One region of the Nocardioides sp. NPDC059952 genome, then DNA from elsewhere that is predicted to be linked to it. Evidence: riboswitches for the same ligand, from Rfam matches in the RefSeq annotation. Region 1 holds a riboswitch; the other holds the start of a gene.
The links. A riboswitch is a leader RNA that binds a small molecule or an ion and turns the genes downstream of it on or off. The one in region 1 is predicted to bind cyclic di-AMP.
Positions count from the first base shown of each region.

Region 2: another riboswitch for cyclic di-AMP. It lies ahead of ACFV9G_RS16950 (C40 family peptidase); the one in region 1 lies ahead of ACFV9G_RS28850 (NlpC/P60 family protein).

Region 1 is NZ_JBHWLY010000116.1:955-11,222, reverse strand. Features, by position in the region: gene ACFV9G_RS28860 (M48 family metalloprotease) at 1-1,047, opposite strand, end outside; gene ACFV9G_RS28855 (hypothetical protein) at 1,044-2,246, opposite strand; gene ACFV9G_RS28850 (NlpC/P60 family protein) at 2,285-3,271, opposite strand; cyclic di-AMP (ydaO/yuaA leader) riboswitch at 3,289-3,467, opposite strand; gene ACFV9G_RS28845 (hypothetical protein) at 3,564-3,746, opposite strand; gene ACFV9G_RS28840 (NYN domain-containing protein) at 3,870-5,135, shown strand; gene ACFV9G_RS28835 (APC family permease) at 5,203-7,128, shown strand; gene ACFV9G_RS28830 (hypothetical protein) at 7,109-8,986, opposite strand; gene ACFV9G_RS28825 (DEDD exonuclease domain-containing protein) at 9,094-10,268, shown strand, end outside.
Region 2 is NZ_JBHWLY010000035.1:12,863-32,183, reverse strand. Features, by position in the region: gene ACFV9G_RS17005 (methylenetetrahydrofolate reductase) at 1-525, shown strand, start outside; gene kynA (tryptophan 2,3-dioxygenase) at 529-1,329, opposite strand; gene kynU (kynureninase) at 1,326-2,594, opposite strand; gene kynB (arylformamidase) at 2,591-3,223, opposite strand; gene ACFV9G_RS16985 (alpha/beta fold hydrolase) at 3,405-4,220, opposite strand; gene ACFV9G_RS16980 (RNA polymerase sigma factor) at 4,251-5,525, opposite strand; gene ACFV9G_RS16975 (YciI family protein) at 5,522-5,881, opposite strand; gene ACFV9G_RS16970 (Ku protein) at 6,001-6,843, opposite strand; gene ACFV9G_RS16965 (DNA ligase) at 6,952-7,920, shown strand; gene ligD (non-homologous end-joining DNA ligase) at 7,920-8,837, shown strand; gene ACFV9G_RS16955 (response regulator transcription factor) at 8,852-9,532, shown strand; cyclic di-AMP (ydaO/yuaA leader) riboswitch at 9,746-9,918, shown strand; gene ACFV9G_RS16950 (C40 family peptidase) at 9,924-10,751, shown strand; gene prfB (peptide chain release factor 2) at 10,871-11,989, shown strand; gene ACFV9G_RS16940 (alpha/beta fold hydrolase) at 11,994-12,818, shown strand; gene ACFV9G_RS16935 (hypothetical protein) at 12,921-13,538, opposite strand; gene ftsE (cell division ATP-binding protein FtsE) at 13,614-14,303, shown strand; gene ftsX (permease-like cell division protein FtsX) at 14,371-15,279, shown strand; gene ACFV9G_RS16920 (peptidoglycan DD-metalloendopeptidase family protein) at 15,333-16,598, shown strand; gene ACFV9G_RS16915 (peptidoglycan DD-metalloendopeptidase family protein) at 16,691-17,962, shown strand; gene smpB (SsrA-binding protein SmpB) at 18,016-18,495, shown strand; RNA gene ssrA (transfer-messenger RNA) at 18,569-18,940, shown strand; gene ACFV9G_RS16900 (phenylalanine 4-monooxygenase) at 19,224-19,321, shown strand, end outside.

The DNA.
Region 1 (10,268 bases):
GCCGTTCTGGATCGGCATCGCCAGCACGCTCGCCAGCGCGAAGACCGCCATCAGCATCGGGACGGCTTCGGGGGTGGCGTACTCGTCCTGGCGCCGGTAGGACAGCAGCAGGCCCAGCAGTCCGACGCCGGCGACCGCGCCGGCGGCACCGATGACCGTGCCGACCAGGACGTCGTCGTGCTTGGCATGGGCAAGCTCGTGGGCGACGACGGAGAGGACCGCCCCGCGCGCGGCGGCGCCCCGCTGCGAGTCGACGAGGTTGTCGTAGAGGACGACGCGGCGGGTGGAGCCGAATCCGGTGACGTACGCATTGAGAGAGGTCGTACGCCGCGAGGCGTCGACCACCAGGACATCGTCGACCTCGACGCCCTCGCGTTCGGCGATGGCCATCACCTCGGTGCGGAACTGGCCGCGCGGCAGCGGCTCGAAGTCGTTGAACAGCGGCTCGATGACGACCGGGTAGACGAACGAGCCGACCACGACGAGGGCAGCGACGAGGACAGCGGCGACGGCCGGCCACCAACGCCGGGCGAGGCGGATGCAGGCGAAGAGGGCGAGCAGCGCCACCGAGGTCGTCACGATGCCGACGACCTGGTTCAGCAGCGAGTCGCCCAGCCAGGGCCCCCAGGCTTGCCGGGAGAGCCCGTAGCGCATCTGCAGCCGGTGGATCGCCACCCCGAACGGCAGCGTCGCGATCCAGCCGAGCAGCGTGACCACAGCGACCGCGAGCACCACCCGGAGCAGCCACGGTCCACGCAGCCGCGCCACCAGACGCCGGCCCAGAGAGGTGAACCCGAGCACGCAGGCAACGACCAGCGATACGACGAGCGAGGCCCGGCTGATCCAGCGAGCGGTGCCGGAGTAGGCCAGCATCCGCTCCAGCTCGTCGGCCGTGAACACATCACGCTCGTCGGGCAGGTCGAGCGGGCCGCCCGGGTAGGGGTGCCACGGGATCAACGCCCAGGCGAGCACCACGAATGCCACCGCCCCGAGGACGAGAACCACCCAGGACGTACGTCGCGTTGCGCTCACTTCTGCCCCCGTCATCGAGCCGAGTGTGACAGATGGGTCCGCCAGCGGGCGGTCAGCTCGTCCTCCCCGAACCCGAAGCCGGCCTGCAGCGCCTTCTCCAGACCGATGCCGCGCCCGGTCTCCTCGTAGAGATCGACCAGAGCCTGCTCACCGCCGGCCTCGGCGAGCACCTCGCAGGCGAGCCAGGCGGCTTCGTACTCGGCACCGAAGTGCTCCGAGCGGGTGTTGAACTCGGCCTTGCCCGGCAGGTGGTCGGGGGCGCCGTTCTCGCGGACCTGGGCGAGGACCTGGCCGGCGGTCTTGGACAACGGCAGCTTGGTGTCGCGGAGCGCGACGTAGTCGGCGAAGCCCTCGACCAGCCACATCGGCCGGCTGGTGTTGGTCGCGGCGTCGGTGGCCGCGTGGGTGGCCTCGTGGGTGATGACGATCTGGGCGCCTGGCGCGTCGAGATCGCCGATGACGCCCTGGTTGACCCACACGTGCAGCGGCGTCCCGGCCTTCGTGGACCCGTCGACGGTCGCGGTCACCGCCGCGACGGCGGTGTAGGTCCCCGGCTGCGCGCCGAGCGCCGAGTCGAGGCCGTTCGCGGGCACCTCGAGGACCAGGCGCGGGTCCTTCCAGGCGACCACCTTGCGGACCCCGGCGACCGCGGCGGTGGCCAGCTCGGCGTAGCGGTCGGCGACCTCGGCGGGGGCCTGGGCGACCACGAGGGTGGAACCGGTGCGGCGCACCTCGACCGGGCCGCTGAGCCACAACGGCAGCCGGGTGCCTTGGGCCGCCGAGAACCCGGTGATCGCGCCCTCGGGGCCGAAGCCGACCTTCAGTTCCTCGGTCAGCGTCGGGTCGCCGGGGGTGCGCCACGACATCTCGACGTCGGCCGTCCATGAGCCGTCCGGGTCCACGTTGCCCGACTCCGCGACGTATCGCGCGGTGACGTCCCCGATGCCGATGGCCCGGGCGTTGCGCACCGCCACCGCGGCGGCGTCCTCCCCGTCGGGCTCCGCCCGATCGCTTACGCCCTCGACCAACGCCTGCAGCGAGGCCCGGGCAGCTTCCGTGTCGGCGCGCACGACCGGCTCAGCGGTCGGAGTCGGCGCGACGTACTCACCTCCGCCGGTCAGCCGCCAGCCGACGAACCCGGCGAGCAGCATCACCAGCACGAGCCCGGTCCCGATCAGGACCGGACGGGAAAGAAGAGAGCCGACCGTTCGCACCTGCGAACGATCGGCCTCTTCGGGGTCCTAGGTCAAACTCAGCCCGGGCGGACGGCGCCCGTGTAGGGCATCTCGTCCATCGGGGAGACCTTCACACCGGTGCTCGGGTTGGACGCGTGCACGATCATGCCGTTGCCGATGTACATGCCGACGTGGCTGATCGGGCTGTAGTAGAAGACCAGGTCGCCAGGGGCAAGCTGGTCGCGCGGGACCGAAGGGCCGCTGCTGTACTGCGCCGAGGAGGAGTGCGGGAGCCCGACACCGGCCTCGCCCCAAGCACCCATGGTGAGGCCGGAGCAGTCCCACGACGCGGTGCCGGTGGCGCCGTAGACGTAGGAGTCGCCGACCTGGGCGAGCGCGTAGTCGACGGCGATCTTGGCACGGCCCGACGGCGAGGGCAGGTTGCCCGGGATGCTGGTGTCGGCCGACTGGAACTCTTCGAGCTCGTCGGCCTCCAGCTCGTCGAGCTCGGCCTGGGCCGCCTCGAACTTCTTGTCGATCTCGCTCTTCTTCTGCTGCATGGTCGTCTTGACCTTGGCCATCTGGGACTTGGCGTCCTCGGTGGCCTCGCGGCGCACATGGAGGGCCTCCGCCTCGGTGTTGTACCGAGCCAGCAGGTCGGCCTGCAGCGCGTTGTAGGACGAGACGGTGGACAGACCGGCGAGGAACTCCTGCGGGTCCTCGGAGGTGATCACCTGGCCGACGGCAGAGACGTCTGAGCCCTCGAACTGCCGCAGCACGGAGTCACGGAGCTCGGCGCGGATCTTGTCGAGCTCCTTGCTCTGACGCTTCTCGTCGGAGCTGAGGTCCTCGAGCTGATCCTTGAGGTCCTGAAGCCGCAGCTTGGCGTTGCTGTAGTCCTCGTTGGCCGCCTCGGCCTGGGTGTAGAGCTTGTCGACCTTCTTGCGAACGTCGTCGATGTCAGGGTCTGCCTGGGCGGGGGTCGCTGCGGGAATGATCCCGGCGACACCGATGGCGGCGATGCCGGCTGCTCCGGCAATGAGTCGCTTCCGGTCGCGTGTCACGAGCGGACGGTCTCCTTGTGTGTAGTCGTAGACGCCTACCGGGTGAGCTGACGGGTTCAGGCACGACCTGCCCTACCACCGCTCCTCGATCCGGTCTCCCGGATCGCTCTTGCGGCGGATACACCCCAGATGATCGGTGTGGTTCCCCGGCTCCTGGCCCGCCCCGAAGCGGGCCTGGACTAAGCGCGACACCCGCGTGGGCCGGTTGACCCACTTCCACGAGCGCCAAGTTCCTGCGCACACTAGCCGACGCCATCCCCCACCTGCCAACCACCCACGCCCAAAAGTTCGGCTACATCCCTTCCACCATGCGCAGCGGCGGGACCAGACCACCCTCGGCCAGCACGTCGAGCGCCCGGCGCTCGTCGTCCTCGATGGTCAGCTCCGGAGGCGGCCCCAGCAGCACGGTGACCACGCAGTCGTGGCACGCCAGTCCACGCACGAGGCAGGTGTCACAGTCGATTCTCGTCGTCATGTGAGTGACGGTCTCACCGAGCACCGACATTTTTGCTTTCGTCCGGTTGCGTCCGGCGTGTCACCACCATCGCAGCACGGTATTCGAGGCGGCGATCGCGGCCCGGGTCCCTACACTTGGAACATGGAGGTCTCCACGTACGCGACGCTCCCCGACACGGTCCGGGGGCGCATCGTCGCGCTCACGGCCGGGGTGCTTCCCGACGTGGTGCGCCTACCGCCCGCGCTCAAGCGGATCGCCGACTTCGCGCCCGCCCGGCGCGCCAAGGCCGGCGGCGCGATGATCGCCTCGGTGCTCGAGGGGGACGACGAGGTCCGGGAGAAGGTCGGGAGCCAGCTGCGCCCGGCGTACGTCCTCGAGGATTCCTCCGACGACGTCGTCCTTCCCGAGGACCCGGCCGAGGCGGCCGCGGTCGTGTGGCTCATCCGCCCCGACGGCTGGGAGGTCTCGCTCAAGGAGGCCCTGGACCGGCTGGAGGCCGCCGCGGTGCCGGTGGTCGACGCCGAGGTGGCCCGCCTGCGCGGCAAGCTCGCCGCGGCCGAGGACGAGCTCCGCGAGGTGCGTGCAGACCGCAAGGCCCGCCTCGACGACCTCAAGGCCGACAACACCGCCCTGCGGCGCAAGCTCGGCGAGGCCCGGACCGCGGCCCGCGAGGCCGGCACCGGGCTGGACGAGGCCCTCAGCGAGGCCCGCACTGCGCTCGCCCGCGCCGAGGACGAGCTCGCCGCACGTGACCGCCAGCTGCGGCAGCTCCGCAGCCAGATCGACAAGCTCGAGCGCGAGGCGGCCGCCGAGCGACGCTCGTCCAAGACGGACCGGGAGGACGCCTCGTTGCGCGCCCGGTTCCTGCTCGACACGCTGCTCGACGCGGCCGGAGGCCTGCGTCGCGAGCTGGCGCTGCCGCCGGTCACCGGCACCCCGGGCGAGCGGGTGGAGGCCGAGCTGGCCTCCGCGGACGCCGCCGCCGGTGCCGGGGTCACCAGCAGCGCCCACCTGGAGCAGTTCCTGGCGATGCCGCGGGTCCGGCTGATCGTCGACGGCTACAACGTCTCCAAGGCGCTGTGGCCCGACTCGGCGCTCGATGCCCAGCGGCTGCGGCTGCTGCGGGCGATCGCGCCGATCGCCGCCCGCACCGGCGCCGAGACGACCGTCGTCTTCGACGCCCACTCCGCATCCGTTCGTCCCACCGCCGTGCCTCCACGCGGCGTCAAGGTCCTCTTCTCCCCCGAGGGCGTCATCGCCGACGACGTCATCCGCGACCTCGTCGACGCCGAGCCCGCCGGCCGCGTCATCCTGGTCGCCACCGACGACGCCGAGGTCGTCAAGGACGTACGCCGCGCCGGCGCCCGCACCGTGCCGCTCTCCTCGCTCTCGCCGCTGCTGGCCTGATCACACAGGGTTCCTGCGCCGAACCCACCTGATTCGATAGGTTCTGCGGACATTCGAATCATCGGGAGTGGGAGACCAGCGCGTGCGGCACGCCCTCAACACGATCGCCAGGATGGTCCTGTGCGCCGTGGGATTCGTGATGTCCCTCTACGGCACCGTCCGGCTCGACGGCCTCGGGTCCGTGGGGTTCGGCGACCTGATGCGCAAGCCCGACCTCTGGATCGCGGCCACCGGCGGGCTGCTGACCGCGATCGCGTTCGTCGCGCTCGGTCGGTCGCAGGCTCCCCCTGATCCCCGGCCGCGCCGGACCGCCCCCGAGAGCCCGGAGAAGCCCGAGGCGCCTGAGAAGCCAGAACAGCCCCAGGTCCCCGAGAAGCCCGACAACGGCAACACCAGCGACAAGCTGAGCCTGTTCGAGGTCGTCGGCCTGGCCGCGGGCGGTGTCATCGGGTCCGGCTGGCTCCTGGCGGTGCCCACCCTCCACGAGAGCCTGGGCGAGGCCGCGCTCCTCGGCTGGGCCGCCGGCGGCGTACTCATGCTCACCATCGCGGTGGTGATGGTCGAGTTCGGCCTCATCTCGCAGCGTACGGGCGGGCTCCTGTTCCACCCGCACGACGCCTTCGGGCCGTTGGTGGTGATCATCCTCGCGGCGTCGCTGTGGATCTCCTACGCCATCAACCCGGCCGCCCAGGCGGCGGCAGCGGTCAACGGGCTGGCCGAGGTCGTCCCCGCGCTGGCCGGCGAGGGCGGACTCACCCGGGTCGGCTCCACGCTGGCGGTGCTGGTGACCGCCGCGATCATCGCCTTCGTCCTGCTGCCCCGGCGGTTCGTCCTCCGTACGAACGCCGCCCTGACCCTGCTCAAGATCGCCATCCCGGTGATCTTCGTGGTGTGCCTGGCGCTCGCCGTCCCCGCTCCCCTCACCGGCCCGGGTCCGGCGGCCGGGCCGACGTCGACCGGTGTGCTCAGCGCGCTGATCACCAGCGGCGTGATCTACGCCTACATCGGCTTCCAGGCACCCCTGGACGTGACCGGCGAGGTCCGGGGCGGCCGTCGCGAGGTGGCCAGGCGGGTGCGCTGGGCGGTGTACGGCACGGTCGTCGGCTCGTTCCTGCTCTACTCCGCCCTCCAGCTGGTCTACGCCGAGCACATGGCCGGCTCCGGGGCCGAGCACGGCACCTCGTACGCACGCCTGACCGACACCGCGACCCTGGCCGGGGCGCCGCTGGACTGGCTGGTCGTGCTGGTCCGCCTCGCCGCGATCATCGCCCCGATCGGGTCGGGCATCGTGTTCACCTACGCGCTGAGCCGCGAGGTCTACGCGCTCAGCGCGGAGAGGTACGTCCCCAGCGGCCTCCACGAGCCGCGGGCCTCCCGGCTCCCGGGCCGCACCAGCGATTCCTTCTGGCTGATCCTGCTCGTGAACCTGGTGCTCGCACTGGTGGTCCTGGTGGCGGTGGGCGGCGACTGGCAGACCCTGGCCGTGCTCAACACGATCCCGATCCTGATCCTCTACGCGGTCACCTGCGTCGTCCTGGCGGTCCGCTCGGAACTGCTCGGGACGGGTCTCCAGCAACTGCTCCCGTTCGCGGCGTACGCGGCCTTCGTCGTCATCGCGCTGGTCGTCAACGAGTCGGCGTGGGACCGGGTGTGGAAGGGCGTGGCGGTGATCGCCTGGGGGTCGCTCGTCCTCCTCGTCCTCCCCTGGCTCCATCATCTCCGGGTCCCCGGCCTGGGCTGGTACGACGCGAAGAACCACGGCGCGCGACTCTTCTCCCGCGACCCGGCGAACCGTCCGTTCCTCGTGCTCGCGCTGTATCTGGTCGCGCTGACGCTCCTGAGCGCGGTCCGCCACCGGATCGACGACGACTCCGTCTGGAGCGTGTGGAGCCTGCGCGCCCTGGTGATGATCGTCGCCTCGGGCGCGTTCGTCCTCCTCGTCGGCGCCGGCCGCCGCTACCTGCGGGAGACCCTCACGTCGACCCGGCCCTGACCCATTCGGCCTCTTCTTCCTGGCCGGCGGCGATGAGGGTCTCGACGACGGCGTCGACCCGGGCCCGGTCCTGCCACCGCCCCACCGAACGACGCAGCACCCCGGCGCGGCTCGCCTCCGGGTAGCGGTGCAGGCGCAGCCGCGTGGTGATGCCGACGATGTCGGTGGGCGTGACGCTCTGCGCCTGGTCGAGATAGCGGATCAGCAGCCGGTCGGCCGCCTCGGCGAGCTCCTTGCGCAGAAGCTGGTGGGCGGTCTCGGCGATCGTCGGACCGGCGCCACGGCGGTTGATCGCCTCGTCCGCGAGGTGATGCCACGAGGTGCGCACCGCGTCGGTGAACCCGGCCGACTCGAGGGCGGCGAGGCACTCGGCATACCAGGCGACGTACGTCTCCTCGGTCGGCGCCGGGTAGACGAGCAGATCCTCGGCCAGCCTCCAGCCGACGTCGGCGGCGACGGCCGACCGGCCACGCCTGCCGACCCGGGCGGGTACGTGCCCGAGCAGACCCACGATCTCCTCGGCGGGACGGAGCCGGACCAGGGTCGCGGCCTGCCGCCGAAGGTCCTCGCCCAGCGTCCTGCCGTGGCCGTCGGCGAGGTAGGCGGCGATGCCCTCCACGACGGCGGACGCCATCGGCTCGCGGTCCGCGCCCTCCGGGGTGAGCACCCAGTGGAGCAGGCTCCGCGTGGTGTCGGCGGACGGCTGCGCCCACGACCACCGGTCGAGGAAGTCGCCGAGCCGCTCGATGTGGCCGCTGTGAGCGAGCGCGCGGACGAGCATCGCCGCTTGGGCCTCGTCGCCCTCCTCCATGAGGGTCTCGCAGATGCGTTTGAGGTTCGTCGGCGTCGCGTCGCCGGCCAGGGCCGTCAGAAGGCTGTCGCGGCCGGGCCCCCGGCTGCCGCGCAGCAGCAGCACGACGTGCTCGCGCGCCTCCTCGGCGTTCTCGCTGCCGTCGAGGCGCAGCTTGAACCAGTCCTCGAGCACGCGGCCGCCCGGGCACAGCTCCCAGAACGCCGCGACGAGATCCTGCTGTTGCGCAGGACCGGGCGCCCGGCCGAGGTCACCGACCGCGCCGAGGGTGCGCCAGAGCAGGTCCAGCGCGATCTCACGCAGTCTCGGGCTGGCGTCCAGCGCGACGTAGAGCAGGGCCTTGTCGAGGTTCGAGCGACCGCTCGACGGGGCCGCGAACTGCTTCACGGTGTCGTTGACCAGGTCCGGCGCCCCGAGCAGGTGCAGCGCGCGCAGGAAACGGGCGATGTCGGGGACGGTCCGCTGCCGGAGCACGTCGTGGATGACCGCGTAGGCGATCGAGGCGTCGTGCTCGGTCTCGATCGCGAGCCGGGCCGCGTCCTCGGGCGGGCGGTGCAGCGCGGCGGCCGCGATCAGGATCACCCGGTCCGCGGCGGACTCCAGCGAGGTCGCCACGGCGGCCAGGTCGCCGTCCGCGAGCCTGCCATAGGCATGCAGCGCCTGGACCGCGATCGCAGGATGGCCCTGCGTACGCAGCTCCGCGAGCCAGGCGACGAACCGGTCGACACCCTGGCCGGAGACCCGGGCGAAGGCGTTGTCGATCAGCTTCTGGGTGTTGAGGACCTCGTCTGCCTTGGCACCGTCCAGCACGGTGACGTACTCGACCAGGCCCGCCAGATCGCCCGTCAGGGTGTCGAGCACACGCTCGTTGAACCGCAGCGCCGCCGCGTGCCCGTCCTCGCTCAGCAGCATCCTCGCCTGCTCGCCGGCCTCGGCCGGCTCGACCTGCAACGAGCCCGAGCGGGCGAACCAGCGCGCCCAGGGACGGTCCTCGTTCCCTCCCGAGGACCCGTCGTTGCCGCCGTTTCTCGCAGCGATGACCCACACCTCCCAATGTCAGGTGCGCCACACCCTAGTGGCGAAGCACTGTCGGTGGCACTCGCTAGTGTGTTCGCATGAGTAGTAGTTCGGCGGTGCGTGAGGCGCGGAAGGAGATGCGTGCCCGTGCCGTCGCCCGGCGCCAGCGTGAGCAAGCCACCGGCGGCTGGGAGGCCCAGCGGGGCTTCGACGAGCTCGGCAGGCCGCTACGCGACCTGACCTTCTGCGTGGTCGACCTGGAGACCACCGGCAACAGCCCGGACAACGGCGGCATGATCACCGAGATCGGCGCGGTGAAGGTGCGTGGCGGCGAGGTGCTGGGCGAGTTCCAGACGCTCGTCAACCCCCACACCGGCATCCCGCCCTCGATCGCCGTGCTGACCGGGATCACCAACTCCATGGTCGCCTCCTCCCCCACCATCGAGTCGGTGCTCCCGGCGTTCCTCGAGTTCGCCGAGGGCTGCGTGCTGGTCGCCCACAACGCCCCCTTCGACGTGGGCTTCCTCAAGCACTTCGCCGCCCAGCAGGAGCGGCCCTGGCCGCGTTTCGAGGTGCTCGACACGGTGAAGATCGCCCGCCGGGTGGTCACCCGCGACGAGGCGCCCAACCACAAGCTCGGCTCGCTGGCCCGGGTCTTCGGCTCCCCCACGACCCCCAACCACCGCGCCCTCTCCGACGCCCGCGCGACCGTCGACGTCCTCCACGGGATGATGGAGCGGCTCGGCAACATCGGCGTGCAGACCCTCGAGGACCTCTCGGTCTTCTCCGCCAAGGTCACCACCGCCCAGCGCAAGAAGCGCCATCTGGCCGAGGACCTGCCCCACGCCCCCGGCGTCTACCTGTTCAAGGACGACAAGGGCAGACCGCTCTACATCGGCACCTCCAAGGACCTCCGCACTCGCGTACGCACCTACTTCACCGCCTCCGAGACCCGCTCCCGGATGGGCGAGATGGTCGGGCTGGCCGCGACCGTGCAGGGCATCGAGTGCGCGACGGCGCTGGAGGCGGGGGTGCGCGAGCTGCGGCTCATCGCCGAGCACAAGCCGCCCTACAACCGCCGTTCGCGACGCCCGGAGAAGATGCACTTCGTCAAGCTCACCCAGGAGCCGTGGCCCCGGCTGTCGCTGGTCAAGCAGGTGCTCCTCGACGACGCCGACTATCTCGGCCCGTTCGGCTCCAAGAAGGTCGCCGAGAAGGCCCTCCAGGCGCTGCACGACACCTTCCCGATCCGGCAGTGCGCCGACCGGCTCCCGCTGCTGCCCCGCAAGACCCCCTGCGTCCTCGCCGAGCT
Region 2 (19,321 bases), on a different contig from region 1:
ACCAGCCTGCGCCGCGCCCAGGAGATCCGGAACCAGATCAACCCCGACCTGCTCCTCGGCGCTGTCGCGATCCCCGAGCGCCACACGGCCAAGGGCGACGAGCACCTTCGGCTGATCGCCAAGCAGGAGGCCGGCTGCTCCTACTTCGTCACCCAGGTCGTCTACGACGTCAACGCCGCCAAGAACCTCGTCTCCGACTACCGCTACGAGTGCGATTCCCGCGGCCTGGCGCCGGTGCCGATCGTGTTCACCTTCTCCGTCTGCGGCTCGATGAAGACCCTCGAGTTCCTCCGCTGGCTCGGCGTCGACGTACCGCGCTGGATCGAGAACGAGCTGCGTCACGCCACCGACACCCTCGACGCCTCGCTCGAGCAGGCCGAGGCGACGGCGATCGAGCTGATGTCCTTCTGCCGTCAGCTCGGGGTGCCGTTCGGCATCAACATCGAGTCGGTCTCGATCCGCAAGGTCGAGATCGAGGCGTCCGTACGTCTCGCCGAGCGGCTCCGGGGGAAGCTCGCGCGCTGAGGTCTACAGCCCCGTACGCATCGCCCACAGCTCGGGGAACAGGATGATGTCGAGCTGCTTGCGCAGGTAGGAGACACCGCTGGTCCCGCCGGTGCCGATCTTGAACCCGATGATCCGCTCGACGGTGGTCACGTGCCGGAACCGCCAGACCCGGAAGGCGGTCTCCAGGTCGGTGAGCTCCTCGCCCAGCTCGTAGAGGTCCCAGTGCTTCTCCGGGTCGCGGTAGACCTCGCCCCAGGCCGCCTCGACGGCGTCGGAGGCGGCGTACTCCTGCTTCCAGTCCCGGTCGAGGTGATCGGCAGGGATGTCGAAGCCGCGCCGGGCCAGCAGCCGCAGCGACTCGTCGTAGAGCGAGGGCCGACCGTACGCCGCGAGCACGTCCTGCTCGTGCGGCCGTCCCTCGTGCACGCGGAGCGTGTAGGCGGCCTTGTTGCCGAGCGCGAACTCGATGCAGCGGTACTGCCACGACTGGAAGCCCGAGCCGGTGGCCAGGTAGGGGCGGAACTTGTCGTACTCGGTGGGGGTCAGCGTCGAGAGGACGTCCCAGGCGTGCACGAGCTGCTCCATGATCCTCGAGACCCGGGCCAGCCCTTTGAACGCCGGGCGTACCGCGTCCTCGGCGAGGAGTCGCTGCGCCTCGGTCAGCTCGTGCAGCGCGAGCTTCATCCACAGCTCCATCGCCTGGTGCTGCACGATGAAGAGCATCTCGTTGTGGTCGCCCGAGAGCGGGTGCTGCGCGCCGAGCACCTCCGGCAGGTGGAGGTAGTCGGAGTAGTCCATCGGAAGGTCCTGCGTGCTGCTCATGTGACTGCTCCTCGGGTCCAGAAGCGCTCGTCGCGCCATTCGTCGTTGTCCATCACCGAGACCAGGTGGTCGACGGCATCCCAGACGTCGACGTAGCGGGTGTAGAGCGGGGTGACGCCGAAGCGCAGGATGTCAGGCTGGGTTGAATTCTTGGGCCCGGCTCGGAAGTCGCCGACCACCCCGCGCTCGATGAGCGCCTGCACGATCGCGTACGCACCCTCGCCGATGCTCAGCGAGAGCTGACTGCCGCGCTGCGCATCGTCCAGCGGGGACTCGATCGTGAACCCGGGAAGCCGGGAGGAGACGAGGTCGGCGAAGAGCCGGGTCAGCGCGAGCGACTTCTCCCGGATCGCCTCGAGACCACCGTAGGTCTCGGCGGCCAGCAGCGTGTCGACCCCGCACTCCAAGGCGGAGATGCCGATGACCGCAGGGGTGCCGGACAGGTAGCGCGAGACACCCTCCGCGGGACGGTAGCCCGGCGACATCTCGAAGGGCGCCGCGTGGCCCATCCAGCCCGACAGCGGCTGCTCGAAGCGGTCGACGTGGCGCGGGTTGACCCACAGGAACGCCGGCGAGCCGGGGCCGCCGTTGAGGAACTTGTAGCCGCAGCCGATCGCGAAGTCGGCGTCGGCGCCACGGAGGTCGACCGGCACCGCGCCGGCCGAGTGGCACAGGTCCCAGACGGCCAGCACACCGTGCTCGCGGGCGAGCGCGGTCACCGAGGCCATCGAGTGCAGGTAGCCGGTGCGGTAGTTGACCTCGGTCAGCATCAGCACCGCGGTGCGGTCGAGCAGCCCCTCGATCTCGTCGGGCGAGTCGACCAGCACCAGCTCGTAGCCGCGGTCGCGGCACAGCGAGGAGGCGATGTAGAGGTCGGTCGGGAAGTTGCTGCGCTCGCTGACCACGACCCGGCGCTCGGGCGAGTCGACGGCCGCGATCGAGAGCGCCGAGGCGAGCACCTTGTAAACGTTGAGGGAGGTCGAGTCGGCGACCACGACCTCGCCGTCACCTGCGCCGACGAGCCTGGCGATCTTGGCGCCGACCCGCTGGGGCAGGGTGATCCAGGAGGCGGTGTTCCAGGACTCGATCAGCCCCTGCCCCCACTCCTGGGTGACCACCTCGGCCACCCGTGCGGCGGTGGCGCGGGGGAGCGCGCCGAGCGAGTTGCCGTCGAGGTAGATCGTCTTCTCGGGCAGGTCGAAGAGGTCGCGCAGCGGAGCCAGTGGGTCGGCTCGGTCGAGGGCGACGGCGTCGTCGCGGTTCATTCGTTGATCTCCTTGATCGGCCTGAGCACGGCCCGCACGGGCGCGGCGTCGGCGGTGGTGAGCTTGAGGGGGAGCGCGATCAGCTCGTAGTCGCCCGCGGGCACCTCGTCGAGCAGCAGGTTCTCCAGGATGCGTACGTCATGACGATGGGTCGCGAAATGGGCCGGAAGATCCTTGGAGGACGACGGGTCCAGGCTGGCCGCGTCGGTGCCGACCAGCCGCACCCCGTGGGCGGCCAGGAGGTCGATCAGCGCGGGGTCGAGCGCGCAGAAGTCGTCGTCCCAGGTCGTCGGCTGGGTGGCGTACGTCCGGAACAGCACCCGCGGCGGCAGGTCGGTGACGTCGATGTCGTCGACGGTGACCAGTGGGCGCACGCCGGTGACGTCGACCACCCGGCACGGGCCGAGGAACGGCTCGAGCGCCATCTCGCCCGCCGGGATCCCGCCGTCGGTGAAGTGCAGCGGCGCGTCCGCATGTGCTCCGACGTGGGCCGACACCGAGATCTCGGCGACGTTGACCGGACAGCCGGGACCGATCCGGAAGGTCCAGCCGACCTCGGTCGCATGGTCACCGGGAAACACCGGCGACGTTGCCTGGATCGGCGGAGAGATGTCCCACAGTTGCGCCATGCTCCGCAGCCTAGATGACCAGCCATCCCGCCGAGTCGGCGCATCGTGACCGATTATCCCGCCGAGTCGGCGCGTCGTGACCGGTTGTCCGGTCGAGTCGGCGCGTTCTGACCAGTTGTCCCGCCGAGTCGGCTCGTTATGACGGGCCGACTCGGCGCTGACTCGGCGGGACGACGGTGCGCTAGGCGGTGAAGAACTCCGCCGCGACCGGCGCCAGGGCCGACGCCTTGACCATGTGGTCCTGCCCGTCGAGGACGACGTAGCGGCCCTCGGGAACGGCCTTGGCGATGGCCTGCTGGGCATTGGTCATGTAGGTCGGGCTCTTGCTGCCCGCCACCGACAGCACGGGCACCGACACGCTCTTGAAGTAGCCGCCCGGCAGGGGCAGACCCTGCTGGAACGGCACGCACATGCCCAGGTCGTAGACGAGCGTGTGGGCGACCGGGGTGAGCTTCTTGAAGGCCGGGGTGAGACGCATGATCTTGACCGCGACCAGTGGCATGCCGACCACGCGCATGAACCGCTCGACCGCGGCGGCCCGCTTGCCCTTCTCCACCAGGGCCTCGACCTGCTGCGCCAGGTCGGCGTCGTTGGGGCGGTGCGTGTCGTCGAGGATGAGCGGCGCCTCGTAGGCGACGATCTTGTCGATCGGCAGCCCGGCCCGCGCGGCCTCCAGGGCGAGGAAGGCGCCGGAGCTCAGGCCCAGCAGATGGGCGTGCCCGCCGGCCGCCTCGATCACCGCGCCCAGGTCGGCGACCTCCTGCTCGACCGCCTCCATGGTGCCGGCGGCCGCCGGCTTGGCGATGTTGCTGTCGCCGCGGCCGCGGCGGTCGTAGCGGAAGACGGTGAACCGGTCCGAGAACGCGTCGGCGAGCTCCTTCGACGGCCCGAAGCCGCGGTAGCACAGGGCCCCGTCGACCAGGACGAGCGCCGGGCCGGTGCCGACGACGTCGTAGGCGATCGTGGTGCCGTCGGCGGAGGCGGTGGTTGTGGTCATGGTTCACTCCTCGAAAGATCCGGTTGATACTTACGCGTCGGACGAGTCCTCGTCGCTTCGACACGCGGCGGCACGTCGCTCGAGAAGCTCCTGTTCCCCGGCATTGGTGGTCAACGACGCCGCCTCGTCGAACGCCACCGCGGCCTCGAGGTGCCGCCCGGCGCGGTGCAGCAGGTCACCACGTACGCCGGCAGGCAGATGCGACCCCGGAAGGGCTCCCTCGGGGAGTGTCGCCAGGATGGCCAGCCCGGCGTCGGGACCGAAGGCACGCCCGTGCGCCACCGCCCGGTTGACCTCGATGACGGCGCCCGGGACGCCGCTCGCGAGCATGTCGTAGAGCCGCGCGATCTCGGCCCAGTCCGTCTCCTCGGCCCGCCGGGCACGGCCGTGGCACGCGGCGATCATCGCCTGCACCAGATAGCTCCCGCCGGGGGTGCCGGAGGAGGCGAGCGCCGTCGCCCGGTCGACCGCGGCCAGGCCGCGACGCAGCAGCAGCTGGTCCCAGCGTGTCCGGTCCTGGTCCTCGAGCAGCACCGGGTGACCATCGGCGTCCGCCCGCGCCGCGAGCCGCGACCCCTGGATCTCCAGCAGCCCCTGCAGCGCCTGGGCGTCGGGATCGCCCGGGGCGTGCGCGGCGAGCATGCGGGCCAGCCGCATCCCCTCCAGGCACAGCTCGGGCCGGGTCCACGACGGTCCCGACGTCGCCGCGTAGCCCTCGTTGAAGACCAGGTAGATCGTCTGCATCACATCGCGCAGGCGAGCCGCCCGCTCCACCCCCACCGGCAGCTCGAACGAGGCACCGACCTCGGCCAGGGTGCGTTTCGCCCGCGAGATCCGCTGGCCGACGGCCGACTCCTTGGCGAAGTAGGCCCGGGCGATCTCGGCGGTCGTCAGCCCGCCCACGAGCCGCAGCGTCAGCACGGTGCGGGAGTCGGGAGCCAGCGCAGGATGGCAGGAGAGGAACATCAGCCGCAGCACATCGTCCTCGATGTGGTCGACCGCGGCAGCCAGGTCAGGCATCTCACCCTCCTCCAGTTCGTGGCCCAGCAGGGCGACCTTGCGGCGCAGCACCTCGTCCCGGCGGAACCCGTCGATCGCGCGCCGTTTCGCGATCGACATCAACCACGCGCCGGGGTTGCGAGGGATGCCCTCGTGCGGCCACTGCTCCAGCGCCGCGACAAGGGCATCCTGGGCGAGGTCCTCGGCCAGGTCGAGGTCGTGCGTCATCCGCGCCAGACCGGCGAGGAGACGTACGGACTCGTTGCGCCAGACCGCGACGATCGCGTCTTCGGTGGGAGAGCTCATTCAGCAGGGGTCGGCGGACCGAACAGCGGCCGCATCTCCACCGTCACGTCCTGCCCCGGCCACAGCTCCTCGTGGAGCTGGATCATCCGGCGGCCGAGCTCGATGGCCTCGTCCGGCGAGCGGACCTCGAAGAGCGAGAACCCACCGGCTACCTCCTTGGCCTCCGCGAAGGGCCCGTCCACGTGGGTCACCTCTCCGGCGCTCAGCCGGATCTCCACCGCGGGACCGAGCCCGTCGGCGTCGAGCAGGATGCCGTCGGCGTACTGCTGCTTGATCTCGGCCTCCACCGCCTCGATCAGCGCGGCCGGCGGCGGCCCGGCCTGCGGGTCCATCTTCACGAACATCATGTAGCGCATCTGCTTCTCCTTGCGGGTCGGCGACGCGTCCGTTGCGCGTCGTCGCCTACGCGTCGAGGAGAGCCTGCCGCTTTCGACACGCCCGCACCAGAGATTTCGGTACGTGTCGCCCCGGCCGCCTAGGACGCCTTCGACTTCTTCTTCTTCTTGTCCTCGGCCTCGTCCGGGACCTCCTCGCCGCGGGACTTCTTCGCTGCCGCGACCGAGCGCTGCAGGGCGGCGAGCAGGTCGACGACCTCGCCGGAGGTCTTGGTGGAGGTGGGGGTCCGCTCGACCTCGCCGCCCTCGATCTTGGCCTTCACCATCTCCTCGACGGCGCTGGCGTAGTCGTCGGAGAACTCCTCGGGATGGAAGTCACCCGCGAGCGTCTCGACGAGCATGTTGGCCATCTTGATCTCGGAGTCCTTGATCTCGCCGGCCTCGACCTTGAAGTCGGGCACCCGGATCTCGTCGGGCCACATCATCGTCTGTAGCACGATCACGTCACCGTTGTCGGTCGGCCGCACCCGCAGCGCGGCGATCGTGGTGCGCTGGCGCAGCGCGACCGTCACCAGCGCGACCCGGTCGGCGTCGAGCAGGGCCTGGCGCAGCAGCGCGTACGGCTTGACCCCGGTGTTCTCCGGCTCCAGGTAGTAGCTCTTCTCGAAGAGCATCGGGTCGATCTGGTCGCTCGGCACGAACTTCTCCACCGCGATCTCGCGCGAGGATGTCGTCGGCAGGTTGGCGAAGTCGTCGTCGGTGAGCACGACCATCTCACCGTCCTCGGTCTCATAGCCCTTCGCGATCTCGGAGTAGGGCACCTCCTCGCCGTCGATCGAACAGATCCGCTGATAGCGGATCCGGCCGCCGTCGGACTGGTGCACCTGACGGAAGGAGACGTCGTGGGACTCCGTCGCCGAATAGAGCTTCACAGGCACGCTGACCAGCCCGAACGACACCGCGCCCTTCCAGATCGCACGCATGGTGACTCCCTCCACAAAGGCAACAACGTGCCCAGTATCCGTCGGATAGATCGTTCCGGGAACCCATTTGAGCACGTCAAACGCCACATCCTCGGCCAAGATGGACGCATGCGTCCCATGCTCGCCACACCCGGCGCCCACGTTCCGCCGGGGGAGGAGTGGGTCCATGAGGTCAAGTGGGACGGCATCCGCCTCCTCGGCGACAGCCCGGAAGGACGTACGCAGACCCGGCTGACCACCCGCAACGACAACGACGCCACCCGTGCCTGGCCCGAGATCGCCATCGGCCCGGCGCGCGACGTGCTCGTCGACGGCGAGGTGATCGCGCTCAACGACGCCGGGCTGCCCGACTTCCGGGTGCTCATGGATCGGATGCACAACCGCGACGCGGGCCGCGCCGCGCGGTTCGCGGAGCGGATCCCGGCGACGTACATGGTCTTCGACCTTCTCCGTCTCGACGGGCGGCTGCTCATCGAGGAGCCCTGGGCCGAGCGCCGCAAGATCCTCGAGGCGGTCCACGCCGACGGCGACCTCGGCTCCTGGCAGGTGCCGGCGACCTACGACGACGGCCGGATGCTCCACGAGGTGACCCGCGACCAGGGGCTGGAGGGGATCGTGTCGAAGCGGCGTATCAGCCGCTACCGACCCGGTGAGCGGAGCAAGGACTGGGTGAAGCTGGCCCACCGCTACCGGGCCTCGCTCGTGGTCGGCGGCTGGCGGCCCGAGGTGGGCACCGAGGGCGGCACGGAACGTATCGGCGCTCTGCTCGTCGGGCAGCCGACGTCCGACGGGCTGGTCTACCGCGGGCGGGTCGGCAGCGGCATCGGCGGCAAGCGCGCCCAGCGGCTCGGCGACCTGCTCCGCGAGACCGGCCGGAACCCCTTCGCCGGACCCGACGTCGACCCCGACGGGGGAGTGCCGCCGGTCGACGCCCGCGGCACCCACTGGGTCGAGCCCTTCCTCGTCGTCGAAGTGGAGACCCACGGCACCGCCTTCGCGGCGGCGAGCTACAAGGGCCGGCTGCGGCAGCCGAGCTTCATCGGCATCCGCGAGGACATCGAGCCGGAGGATCTGTGATGGTCGAACGCGAAGAGGTACGCGTCGAGGTCGACGGCCGGGTGCTGACCCTGACCAGCCTCAGCAAGGTGCTCTATCCGCGCACGGGCATGACGAAGGGCGAGGTGCTCAACTACTACGCCCAGGTCGCGCCCGCGCTGCTGTCGCAGCTCCAGGACCGCGCCGTGACGAGGATCCGCTGGCCGCACGGCATCGGCGACATGTCGTTCTTCGAGAAGAACGCACCGGCCGGCACGCCCAGCTGGGTACGCACCGTCACCGTTCCGACAACGGGATCCCGAACCGCGGACCACAAGGAGGGAACACTCACCTTTCCGATCCTCGACAGCCTCGCCGCCCTCACCTGGGCCGCGAACCTCTCCGCGCTGGAGCTGCACGTCCATCAGTGGACGGTCGGCGCCGACGGCACCCCGGCCGGGGCGAACCGGATCGTGATCGACCTCGACCCCGGCGAGCCCGCCGGCCTGCAGGAGTGCTGCGAGGTGGCGCTGCTGGTGCGCGAGGCGCTGGGCGCCCGTGACCTCGCCGCGACGCCGGTGCTCAGCGGGAGCAAGGGCGTGCACCTGTACGCCGCCCTGCCGGAGCCGGTCGAGCCAGAGGTCGCCACGGCGCTGGCCAAGGAGATCGCCGAGGACCTCCAGAAGGCCCACCCGAGCAAGGTGACCGCGACGATGACCAAGAGTCGCAGGTCAGGCAAGGTTTTCCTGGACTGGTCGCAGAACTCGGGATCGAAGACGACGATCTGCCCCTACTCGCTGCGTGGCAAGGAGATCCCGACGGTCGCGGCCCCGGTCACCTGGGACGAGGTCACGGAAGGGGCCGAGGATCCGCTCGGTATCGACCAGCTCGGACCTAACAATGTGATCACGCGCTTATCTGAAAGGGGGGATCTCTTCACAAGCCCTACGGGGCTGTAACTATTGTTCTCTTCATGTCGAACTCCGTGCTTGTCGTAGAAGACCAAGAGGACATCGCTGCTCCCCTGGTGCGCACGCTCCAGCGTGAGGGCTATGACGTCACCTGGGTCGATTCCGGCAAGAAGGCCCTGGAGCTGCTGGCGCCTCCCTACGACGCCGAGCTGGTGCTGCTCGACCTGGGCCTCCCGGACATGGACGGGCTCGAGGTCTGCAAGGCCGCGCGCGACAACGGCTACGAGGGCGGGATCATGATCCTGACCGCCCGTGACGCCGAGATCGACCTGGTCGTCGGGCTCGACGCCGGTGCCGACGACTACCTGGCCAAGCCGTTCGCGCTGGCCGTCCTCCAGGCGCGGGTCCGCGCCCTCCTGCGCCGCTCGGGTCCGGTCGAGCCCGGCGCCGACGACGACGCCCTGCGCATCGACGTGGCTGCCCACCGGGTCTACGCCGGTGAGCGCGAGGTGACCCTGACCGGCAAGGAGTTCGCCCTCCTGGCCGTCTTGGCCGCCTCCCGCGACAAGGTCGTCTCCCGTGACCGGCTGATGGCCGAGGTCTGGGACGAGAACTGGTACGGCTCGACCAAGACGCTCGACGTCACGGTCGGACGCCTGCGCCAGAAGCTCGAGGCGGCCGGTGTGCAGGAGAAGGTCGTCGCGGTCCGCGGCGTCGGTTTCCGGCTCGAAGCAGCGGAGTAAACGCAAGTTCGACACGGTGTCATATGCGTGTTCGGCGCGTGAGATGTTTCACAAACCAGGGCAAAGTCACGCGTGAACACGCCGGATGTGCTCCAGATTCGACCGTTCGGGCTTGGATCCGGCTTGGTTGGCATGTCACCTTGGTTGGGCTGTGCACAACGCACGACCGGCCCCGGTACACGCCGAATCCTGTCCCTCCGGACGCCGGCCCCGACTACTGAACCCCCTTTACCCTCACACTCAGCAGTACGTATGGGACAGGAGCGGGGGACCCAAGTTCCACGCGACTAACTCGGACGGTCGCTTGGGGTGAAGCCATCGCAGGATGGCCGGGCAACCTTCTAGCCCGAACCCGACAGCTCACCTCGCAGGCGTGGGAAGGAACTCACGCATGTCCAAGTCCGTATCTCATCCTGCCCATCGAGGCGCGCCCCGGCCGTTCCGGTCGCCGAACGTCTCGATCGCCCGGACGATCGCAGGATCTCCCTTCGACAAGCTCAGGACGACGCTCAGGGCCCACGGCAAGTTCGTCGGCCGCGTCACCCTCGCCAGCGGCATCGCCGCCGGTGCCCTGGTGGCGGTGCCCGCCGCCAACGCCGCCCCGGTCTCCCACGAGACCTCCACCGTCGAGCCGGCCAAGGTGGTGGAGGCTCCGACCCTGGAGGCCTCGGCCACCCCCACGGCGATGCTCACCGACATCAAGCAGCTCGAGAGGGCTGTCGAGGTGCAGGAGCGCAAGGCCGAGGCCGCCCGCAAGGCGGCCGAGGCGAAGCGCAAGGCAGCGATCGCCGCCAAGAAGGCCGCCGAGGCGAAGAAGAAGGCCGAGGCGGAGGCGAAGGCCTTCGCCGCGAGCCAGGAGGGCAAGATCGAGCGGGCGATCAGCGTCGCCTCGGAGCAGATCGGCGACCCGTACGTCTGGGGTGCCACCGGTCCGAGCTCGTTCGACTGCTCCGGCCTGACCCAGTACGCCTTCAGCGCCGCCGGCATCGAGCTTCCCCGGGTCTCGCGGGACCAGGCGGCTGCGCTGCCGACGGTCCCGAACGACCAGATCAAGCGCGGCGACCTGATGTTCTGGGGCAGCCCCGTCTACCACGTGGGTATCTTCCTGCGCTGGGAGAACGGACAGGCGATCATGCTGCACGCCCCCAAGCCGGGCGCGAGCGTTCGCGAGGAGGCTGCCTGGGACGGCTGGTTCGCCGGCTCGACCCACCAGGCCTGACCGCTTTTTGCGACATCCCCCTGGCGCTCGCCCTCCGGTTCCCCATGCCGGAGGGCGAGCGCATATCTGGGGGGCCGTCGAATCGGGTGCAGCACCACGCGTCAAGTAACCTGTAAGACGTGGCAGGCCCCGAATTCGACACCGAGATCAAGCAGCTCCAGGCAACGATGCAGACCATCGGCCAGGTGCTGGACCTGGATGCGATGCGCAAGGAGATCGCCGACCTCGGCGAGCAGGTCGCTGCGCCCGACCTCTGGGACGATCAGGACAACGCCACCCGCGTCACCGGCCGTCTCTCCCTGCTGCAGGGCGAGCTCAACAAGTTCACCGAGCTCCACACCCGGATCGAGGACCTCGGCCTGATGGTCGAGATGGCCCAGGAGGAGGGCGACGCCGACACGCTCGCCGAGTCCGAGGCCGAGCTGGGCCGGGTGAAGAAGGCCGTCGAGAGCCTGGAGATCCGCACCCTGCTCGCGGGGGAGTACGACGCCCGGGAGGCCCTGGTCACGATCCGCTCCGGCGCCGGTGGCGTCGACGCCGCCGACTTCGCCGAGATGCTGATGCGGATGTACGTCCGCTGGGCCGAGCGCAACAAATACCCGGTGGAGGTCTTCGACACCTCCTACGCCGAGGAGGCCGGGATCAAGTCCGCCACCTTCGCGATCCACGCTCCCTACGCCTATGGCACCCTCTCCGTGGAGGCTGGCACCCACCGCCTGGTGCGGATCAGCCCGTTCGACAACCAGGGTCGCCGCCAGACCTCGTTCGCCGCGGTCGAGGTCGTGCCCGTGCTGGAGCAGACCGACGAGATCGAGCTCGACGAGAACGACATCAAGGTCGACGTCTACCGCTCCTCGGGCCCTGGTGGCCAGTCGGTCAACACCACCGACTCGGCGGTCCGGCTGACCCACATCCCCACCGGCACCGTGGTCTCCTGCCAGAACGAGAAGTCGCAGCTGCAGAACAAGGCCGCCGCGATGATCGTCCTCAAGGCCAAGCTGCTCGCGCTGAAGAAGGCCGAGGAGGAGGCGCACCTCAAGGAGCTCAAGGGCGACGTCGCCGCCTCCTGGGGCGACCAGATGCGCAACTACGTCCTCAACCCCTACCAGATCGTCAAGGACCTGCGTACGACCTACGAGGTCGGCAACCCGCAGGCGGTCTTCGATGGTGACATCGACGGGTTCCTCGAGGCCGGCATCCGGTGGCGCCGTGGCGCCGAGAAGGCCGAGCAGAACTGACCTCATGGTTGCGCTGACGCGCACCAGGCTTCCACTCCCGGGCCGCGGGGCGACGTACGTCTATGACGCCTACGGCCCCGAGGACGGGGTGCCGATGGTGCTGTTGCACGAGCTCGGTGGCAGCGCGACGCGGTGGCAGGGTGTGGTGCCGCCGTTCGCGGCCGACCACCGGGTGCATGCCTTCGACATGCGTGGGCACGGGGACTCGGACTGGGCCTCGGAGTACTCCCACCGGCTCATCGCCGACGACGTCATCGTGGCGATGGAGGCGCTCGGGATCTCGGGTGCCGTGGTCGTCGGGCACTCGACCGGCGGCAACGTCGCCCTCCTGGTCGCGATGCACCGACCCGACCTGGTCTCGCGGCTGATCATCGAGGACGTGGTGCCACCCGCGCCGCGCGAGCGCAGGTCGCCCGGCCGCGCGGCCAGGCCGATGCGCCACGACTGGGAGTGCATCGCGTCGCTGCTGGTCGAGGCGACCATGTACGACGCGTGGATGTGGGAGCAGCTCGAGCTGCTGCCCATGCCGACCCTGATCGTGGCCGGTGGCGGCAACAGCCACATCCCGCAGTCGGACCTGGAGAAGGTCGCCCAGCGGATTCCGGAGGCCGACCTCGTCCACTTCGACGTCGGTCACTTCGTGCATCGCAACCAGCCCGCCGAGTTCGCCGAGACCGTCCTGGCCTGGCTCGCGTCCCGCGTCGTCGCTGCGCCGGATGCGACGCGTCCCGCGTCGCGGGTGGGATCCCCATCCCTAAGGACCCCACCCGCTCTCGCCGGCCGGCTCTGCTCTGACTCAGTGCCCGCGGCGTCGCGCGCCGCCCGGTGAGGTGCCTACCCGACCCGAGCGACTAAGTCGATTAAAGCACTAGACTTTGCGTCGGTGCAAACGACGCGCCGGAATCGGAGCCCCGGTCGAGGACGGCAGAGGTCAGGCGGCGGCCGCGGTGAGGGTCACCAGGCAGAACCGCGAGGCGCGCTTCTGGACCGTCGCGGGCGCCTCGCCGGCCTTGCCGGTGAGCTCGCAGGAGAGCCAGGCGTCGCCGAAGAGGCCGCGGTAGACCACCTTCGTCTGCTTCTTCGCGTCGGTGCAGGTGAGGGTGACCGACGGTTTCCCGTACGCAGGGGTCGACGCGGCCTTGCAGCCCTTGGGCACGTTCTTGGTCATCTGCGTGGCCCAGTCCAGGGTGACCGGCGGGGCGAAGACCCAGGCCCGGGCCGAGGTGGCCGAGCCCTCCGGCCCGGTCCAGATGCAGCCGTACTCCTGGGAGACGTCGTTGACCTCGCCAGAGATGGCGGTCTGGTCGCCGTCGCCGTAGGCCTTCTTCTCGGTGGCGGCGCCGCCGAGGGCCGCGGTCGCATCCTCGGTCGGGACGCGGTCGCAGAACGCGCCGCGGCGTACCTGCATCATGGTGGTGTCGGCGGTGCTGAGGTCGCCCTTCACCTCGGGAACCTCGGGCTCGTCGTCTTTCAGGGTGAGCACGCCGACCCCGACCGCGATCGCGGTCAGGACTACGGCACCGATCAGGATCCGGACTGCAGAGCGCACTTCGTCAGAGTACAGGGGCAGGTATCTCAGAGCCGAAGTGTTGAGCCCAGCCACCGTTGCACTACCCTCGGTGCGGTGATCCGCTTCGAGAAGGTCAGCAAGGCCTACCCAGGGCAGGCGCGCCCCGCCCTCAACAGCCTTTCGATCGACATCCAGAAGGGGGAGTTCGTCTTCCTCGTGGGCCAATCGGGCTCGGGGAAGTCGACGGCGCTCAAGCTGATGCTGCGTGAGCAGCGCCCGACCACCGGCCGGGTCTATGTCGCCGGCAAGGAGATCAACCGGCTCGCCGGCTGGAAGGTGCCGCGGCTGCGGCGCCAGGTCGGCACGATCTTCCAGGACTTCCGCCTCCTCGCCAACAAGAACGTGGCCGAGAACGTCGCCTTCGCGATGCAGGTGACCGGTCACTCCAACCGCGAGATCCGGGAGCGCGTCCCGGAGACGCTCGAGCTGGTCGGTCTCGACGGCAAGGGCGACCGGATGCCCGACGAGCTCTCCGGCGGGGAGCAGCAGCGGGTGGCCGTCGCCCGCGCGTTCATCAACCGGCCGATGATCCTGATCGCCGACGAGCCGACCGGTAACCTCGACCCCGGCAACACCGTCGGCATCATGCGTCTGCTCGACCGGATCAACCGGTCCGGCACCACCATCGTGATGGCGACCCACGACGTCCAGATGGTCGACCAGATGCGCAAGCGCGTCATCGAGCTCGAGCACGGGCACCTCGTACGCGACCAGGTCCAGGGCGGCTACGGGGCCCAGTTCTAGCCTTCGGCGCTCAGCCGGACCCCTCGCCCGACCAGGTTCACGACCAGAAAAGGTTTCTCGACCCGCCATGCAGCTGCGCTATGTATTCACCGAGCTCCGCCAGGGGCTACGCCGCAACCTGTCGATGCACGTCGCGGTGGCCCTGACGCTGCTCGTCTCGCTCACCCTCGCCGGCGTCGGCCTGCTGCTGCGTGAGCAGGCCCAGCTGACCGAGGAGGTCTGGGGCGACGAGCTGCAGATCACCTTCTACATGTGCAACGGCGCCAACGACCGCAACCCGCAGTGCGCCGGGGCCGTCGACGACAGCCAGAAGCAGGTCATCACCGACGCCCTCAAGGACAACAGGTACGTCGACAAGATCGAGGAGGAGAGCCAGGAGCAGGCCTACGGGCGGCTGCAGGCTCTCGACGTCGAAGGCGTCAGCGGTCCCGACCCGGTGGTGAAGTCCAGCGACATGTGGGAGTCCTACTGGGTCACGATGACCGACCCGCACCACTCCGCCGAGATCATCGAGGCTGTCGCCGGCCTGGACGGCATCGACCACGTCGGCGACGTCCACGAGGTCACCGGGCCCATCCTCGCTGCTGTCGACGGGCTGCAGAGCGCGGCGCTGGTCGGCGCGATCGTGCTGGTGATCGCGGCGCTGCTGCTGGTCGCCAACACCATCCGGCTGGCAGCCTTCGCCCGCCGTCGCGAGATCGGGATCATGCGACTGGTGGGTGCCTCGACCCTCTACATCGCGCTGCCGTTCCTCCTGGAGTCGCTCGTGGTGGCCCTGGTCGGGATCGGGCTGTCCGGGATCGCGCTGGCCGCGGTGATGTACTTCGGCGTCGAGCAGCGGCTCTCCTCGACCGCGGTGACCCAGTGGGTCGGCTGGGAGGAGTTCTTCAGCTCCTTCGCGATCGTCGCCCTCCTCGGCATCCTGCTCACGCTCGTCCCGACACTCTTGCTCACGAGGAAATACATCAAGGTCTGATCCGGATCGCCTACGGTCTGTCGGTAATACTTCCCACAGACCGAGGTTGATCCGTGCGCGTCTTCCCCCGTGCCGGTCGGCTGGCTGCTGCGCTCAGCTGCGCAGTGGTGGCTACCGTCCTGCTCTCGCCCTCCTTGCCGTCCGCTGCGGATGAGAAGGACCGGCTCGAGCAGGAGCAGCGGGAGGTCCAGCGGGATCAGAAGGCTGCCGCCGAGGACCTGGAGCACTCCAGCAAGGGGCTGCGTGAGGCTTCGGCGACGTACGACGCGGCGCGGAAGAAGCTCGACCGGGCCCAGACCCGTCTCGATGAGCTCAACGCCAGGCTCGTCGAGGTGCAGGCGGCCCACACCAAGCTCGAGGCCGAGCTCGCCGAGCAGAGGCTGCTGCTCGCCGAGGCGAAGCGGGAGCTCGCCGAGGGCCAGGCCGAGGTGAAGGCGCAGCGCGAGGAGATGCGCGACGCGATCCTGACCCGGTTCACCGGGGGAGACCCGCGGCTCGCCCAGGCGGCGGCGCTGCTCTCCGGAGGATCCCTCGAGGACCTGATGCGCCAGCAGACGTACGTCGACGCGGCCTCCGCGGGCCAGGACGCCACCCTCCAGCGGATGGAGGCGACCGAGACGATGCTCGTCGTCCGCGAGGGCGAGGTGCAGGAGGCGACCGACGCGATCGCCGCCAAGGAGAAGAAGGCCCGGGAGCTGGTCGCCGAGGTCGACTTGCTCCGGGACCAGGCCGCCGCGGCCCACGCCGAGATGTCCACGCTGGCCGCCCAGGCAGCCACCGCGAAGCGTTCGGCCGAGGCGGCCAGAGCGGCGGACGCCGCCGAGCTGCGCGAGCTCGAGGCCGAGGAGTCGGCGCTGCGTACGAAGATCCGGTCGCTCGCCTCGGCAGGCTCCGGCACCGACCGCAACGTCGGGTCGGTCGGCGGGCTCTTCGGGCCGGCGGTGACCGACACCTATGTCACCTCGCCCTACGGCATCCGCAAGCACCCGATCTACGGCTACGTCTCGCTGCACAACGGCACCGACTTCCACGCGCCCTGCGGCCGGCCGCTGCTCGCCATCGACTCGGGGCAGATCATCTCGACCTCGTACTCCAGCGTGTGGGGCAACCGCCTGCACCTGTATCTCGGCAAGGTCAACGGGCACTCCTACACCGCCGTCTACAACCACATCTCGAGCTACGCGAGGCGCTCGGGATCCGTCGGGCGCGGTGAGACCGTGGCGTACGCCGGGACCACCGGCTGGTCCACGGGCTGCCACCTGCACTTCACGATCCTGCGCGACGGGACCCCGGTCGACCCGATGCCGCTGCTGGGCTGACTCTGGGCGTGGGCTGACTCTGGACGGCTGAACCCGCGGGGGTATCGTCTCCTGCTCGTCCGGTCACCCCCACTGCCACCGGAGGCAATCCGTTGTACCCCGCGCGACTCGGCGCCATCCGCCGCAGCCGTCCCCTGATCGCACTGCTCATCGGCTGCGTGCTCGCCGGGACGCTGATCACCCCGATCGCCCGAGCAGACGACTCGCTCGAGGACCAGCAGGATCAGATCGAGAAGGAGAAGGAGGCGGCCCAGCACGCCGTCGAGCACTCCAGCGACGCCCTGCAAGGAGCCACCACTGCCCTCGCCTCGGCCCAGAAGAAGCTGGCCGGCGCCCGGAATCGCCTGAAGAAGACCGACGTACGCCTGCGGGCGGCCGCCCGCGCGCATCGACGTGCCGAGGCGTCCCTGGAGCGGCAGCGGGCGGTGCTCGAGGCGGCGCGTACGGATCTCCGGACGGCCCGGAAACGGGCGACCGAGTCGCGGGAGGACCTACGCGACACGATCCTGGAGGAGTTCACCGCCGTCGGTGACCCGCGGCTCGAGGAGTTCTCGGCGCTGCTCGAGGGAGCGACGCTGGAGGAACTCATGCGGCGGCGCAACTACACCGACGCGGTGACCTCCTCGAAGGCCAGCACCATGGAGCGGCTCGAGGCCGGGGAGCGGCTGGTCGCCCGCCGTGAGCGCGGCCAGCGCAGGGCCACCGCCGCCGTCGCGGCCACCGAGCAGACCGCGGCCAGGAAGGTCGCCGAGGTCGAGCGGCTCCGGCGCCGCGTGGCCGAGGCCCGCGACGACATCGCCGCGCTCGTGACGCGGACCGCCGCCGCGAAGAAGAAGGCCGCCGAGCTGGCGGAGGAGGACCGCAAGGTCCTCGCCGAGCTCGAGAAGCAGGACGCGGCGCTCGAGAAGAAGATCGCTGCGCTCGCCGAGGGCGCACGGAACCGGACCGTCGACACGCTCGTGGGCATGCTGAAGATGCCGGTCGCCGACTCCTACGTGACCTCGCCCTACGGGATGCGGACCCACCCGACCACGGGTGAGTACAAGCTGCACGACGGCGTCGACCTGCACGCCCCCTGTGGCACGCCGCTGCTGGCCGCCGAGTCGGGCACGGTCATCGCGCAGGAGTGGAACGACGCGTACGGGAACCGCCTGCACCTGTTCCTCGGGAAGATCAACGGGCACTCCTACACGGCCGTCTACAACCACCTCGAGGCGTACCGCAGCGACGTCGACGACACCGTCGCGCGTGGGGACGTCATCGGGCTCGCCGGCACGACCGGCTGGTCCACCGGGTGCCATCTGCACTTCATGATCCTGAAGGACGGCGAGATCGTCGACCCGATGCCCATGTTGGGTCTGTGACTCGGGCGCTAAACGTTTCGCGGTCATGACCGTGCGCCTGAGAGAATGGTGGAATGGCGAAGGAGCAGGGGCGCAAGATGATCGCGCAGAACAAGAAGGCGCGACACGACTACCACATCGAGGACACCTACGAGGCCGGCATGGTCCTGCAGGGCACCGAGGTGAAGTCGCTGCGTGAGGGTCGCGCCTCCCTGGTCGACGGCTTCGTCGACATCGACCGTGGCGAGGCCTGGATCCACGGGATCCACATCCCCGAATACCTCAACGGCACCTGGACCAACCACGCCGCTCGCCGCAAGCGCAAGCTGCTCCTGCACCGCGCCGAGATCGACAAGATCGAGCGCAAGGTCTCCGAGAAGGGCCTCACCGTCGTCCCCCTCGCCCTCTACTTCCTCAACGGTCGCGCCAAGGTCGAGATCGGCGTCGCCAAGGGCAAGAAGTCGTGGGACAAGCGCAACACCATCGCCGAGCGTACGGCCAAGCGGGAGGCCGAGGTCGAGGTCGGTCGCAAGCTCAAGGGCATGACCGGATAACCGAGTGGGGAATGCCCGCCGGGGGCTGTAGTGTTCTCTTACTGCCTGCACCACGGGCATTGAAAACTCAAAAGGGGCTGATCGGTTTCGACTTGGGACGTTGCTCCCAGGGGAAGCGGGTCGAGGAGCCAGCGTCATCTCGTAAACGATCGCTGGAAACCAATAACTGCCAACGCTAAGCGCAGTTCCTTCGCTCTCGCCGCCTGACGCGGTGATCGAAGCGTCTGACCGAGTATCCGTCTTCGGCTCGGACCCAGGCGTCATCTAGAAGACTCCACCTCATGCACATGCCGACGGGGCATGAGGGACATCTAGTCGGCTGAGCCTGTCGGGGACGTGTCTGCGTCGAGCCCCGGGGACGAGAGAACGCCACCCACAGACTGCACCCGGAGAAGACCTGGCACGGCGCTCGAGGACCGGGGTTCGATTCCCCGCAGCTCCACGAACCTTTGGCCGACGTGTGCCCTCCAGATGGAGGGCCACGTCGGTTCGTCATTTATAGGCGACGCTTCGCGTCGCGGCGGGGGATATCCCCCGCACCCCCTTAGTTGTGCGTCGTTGATGCTGCGCGGAGGCGGGGGCTTCGCCACCCGCACCCCTGATGGCGGGGCTGGTGTCTCCGACCCGTTGCTGTCGGCGGAAGACTTCCGGTTGTTCACCTCCCTGGCGGGATGACTTCTGTTGCGTGCGCGATAGGGTTGTGAGGCGTACGTCACATGGAGGTAAGGATGTTCGAGGAAGGACAGCTCTACTCACCCGTCACCGTGGGCGAGGATGGGCAGGTCGAGGTGCATCTGGGGGACAACCACCCCGGGTTCGCAGACCA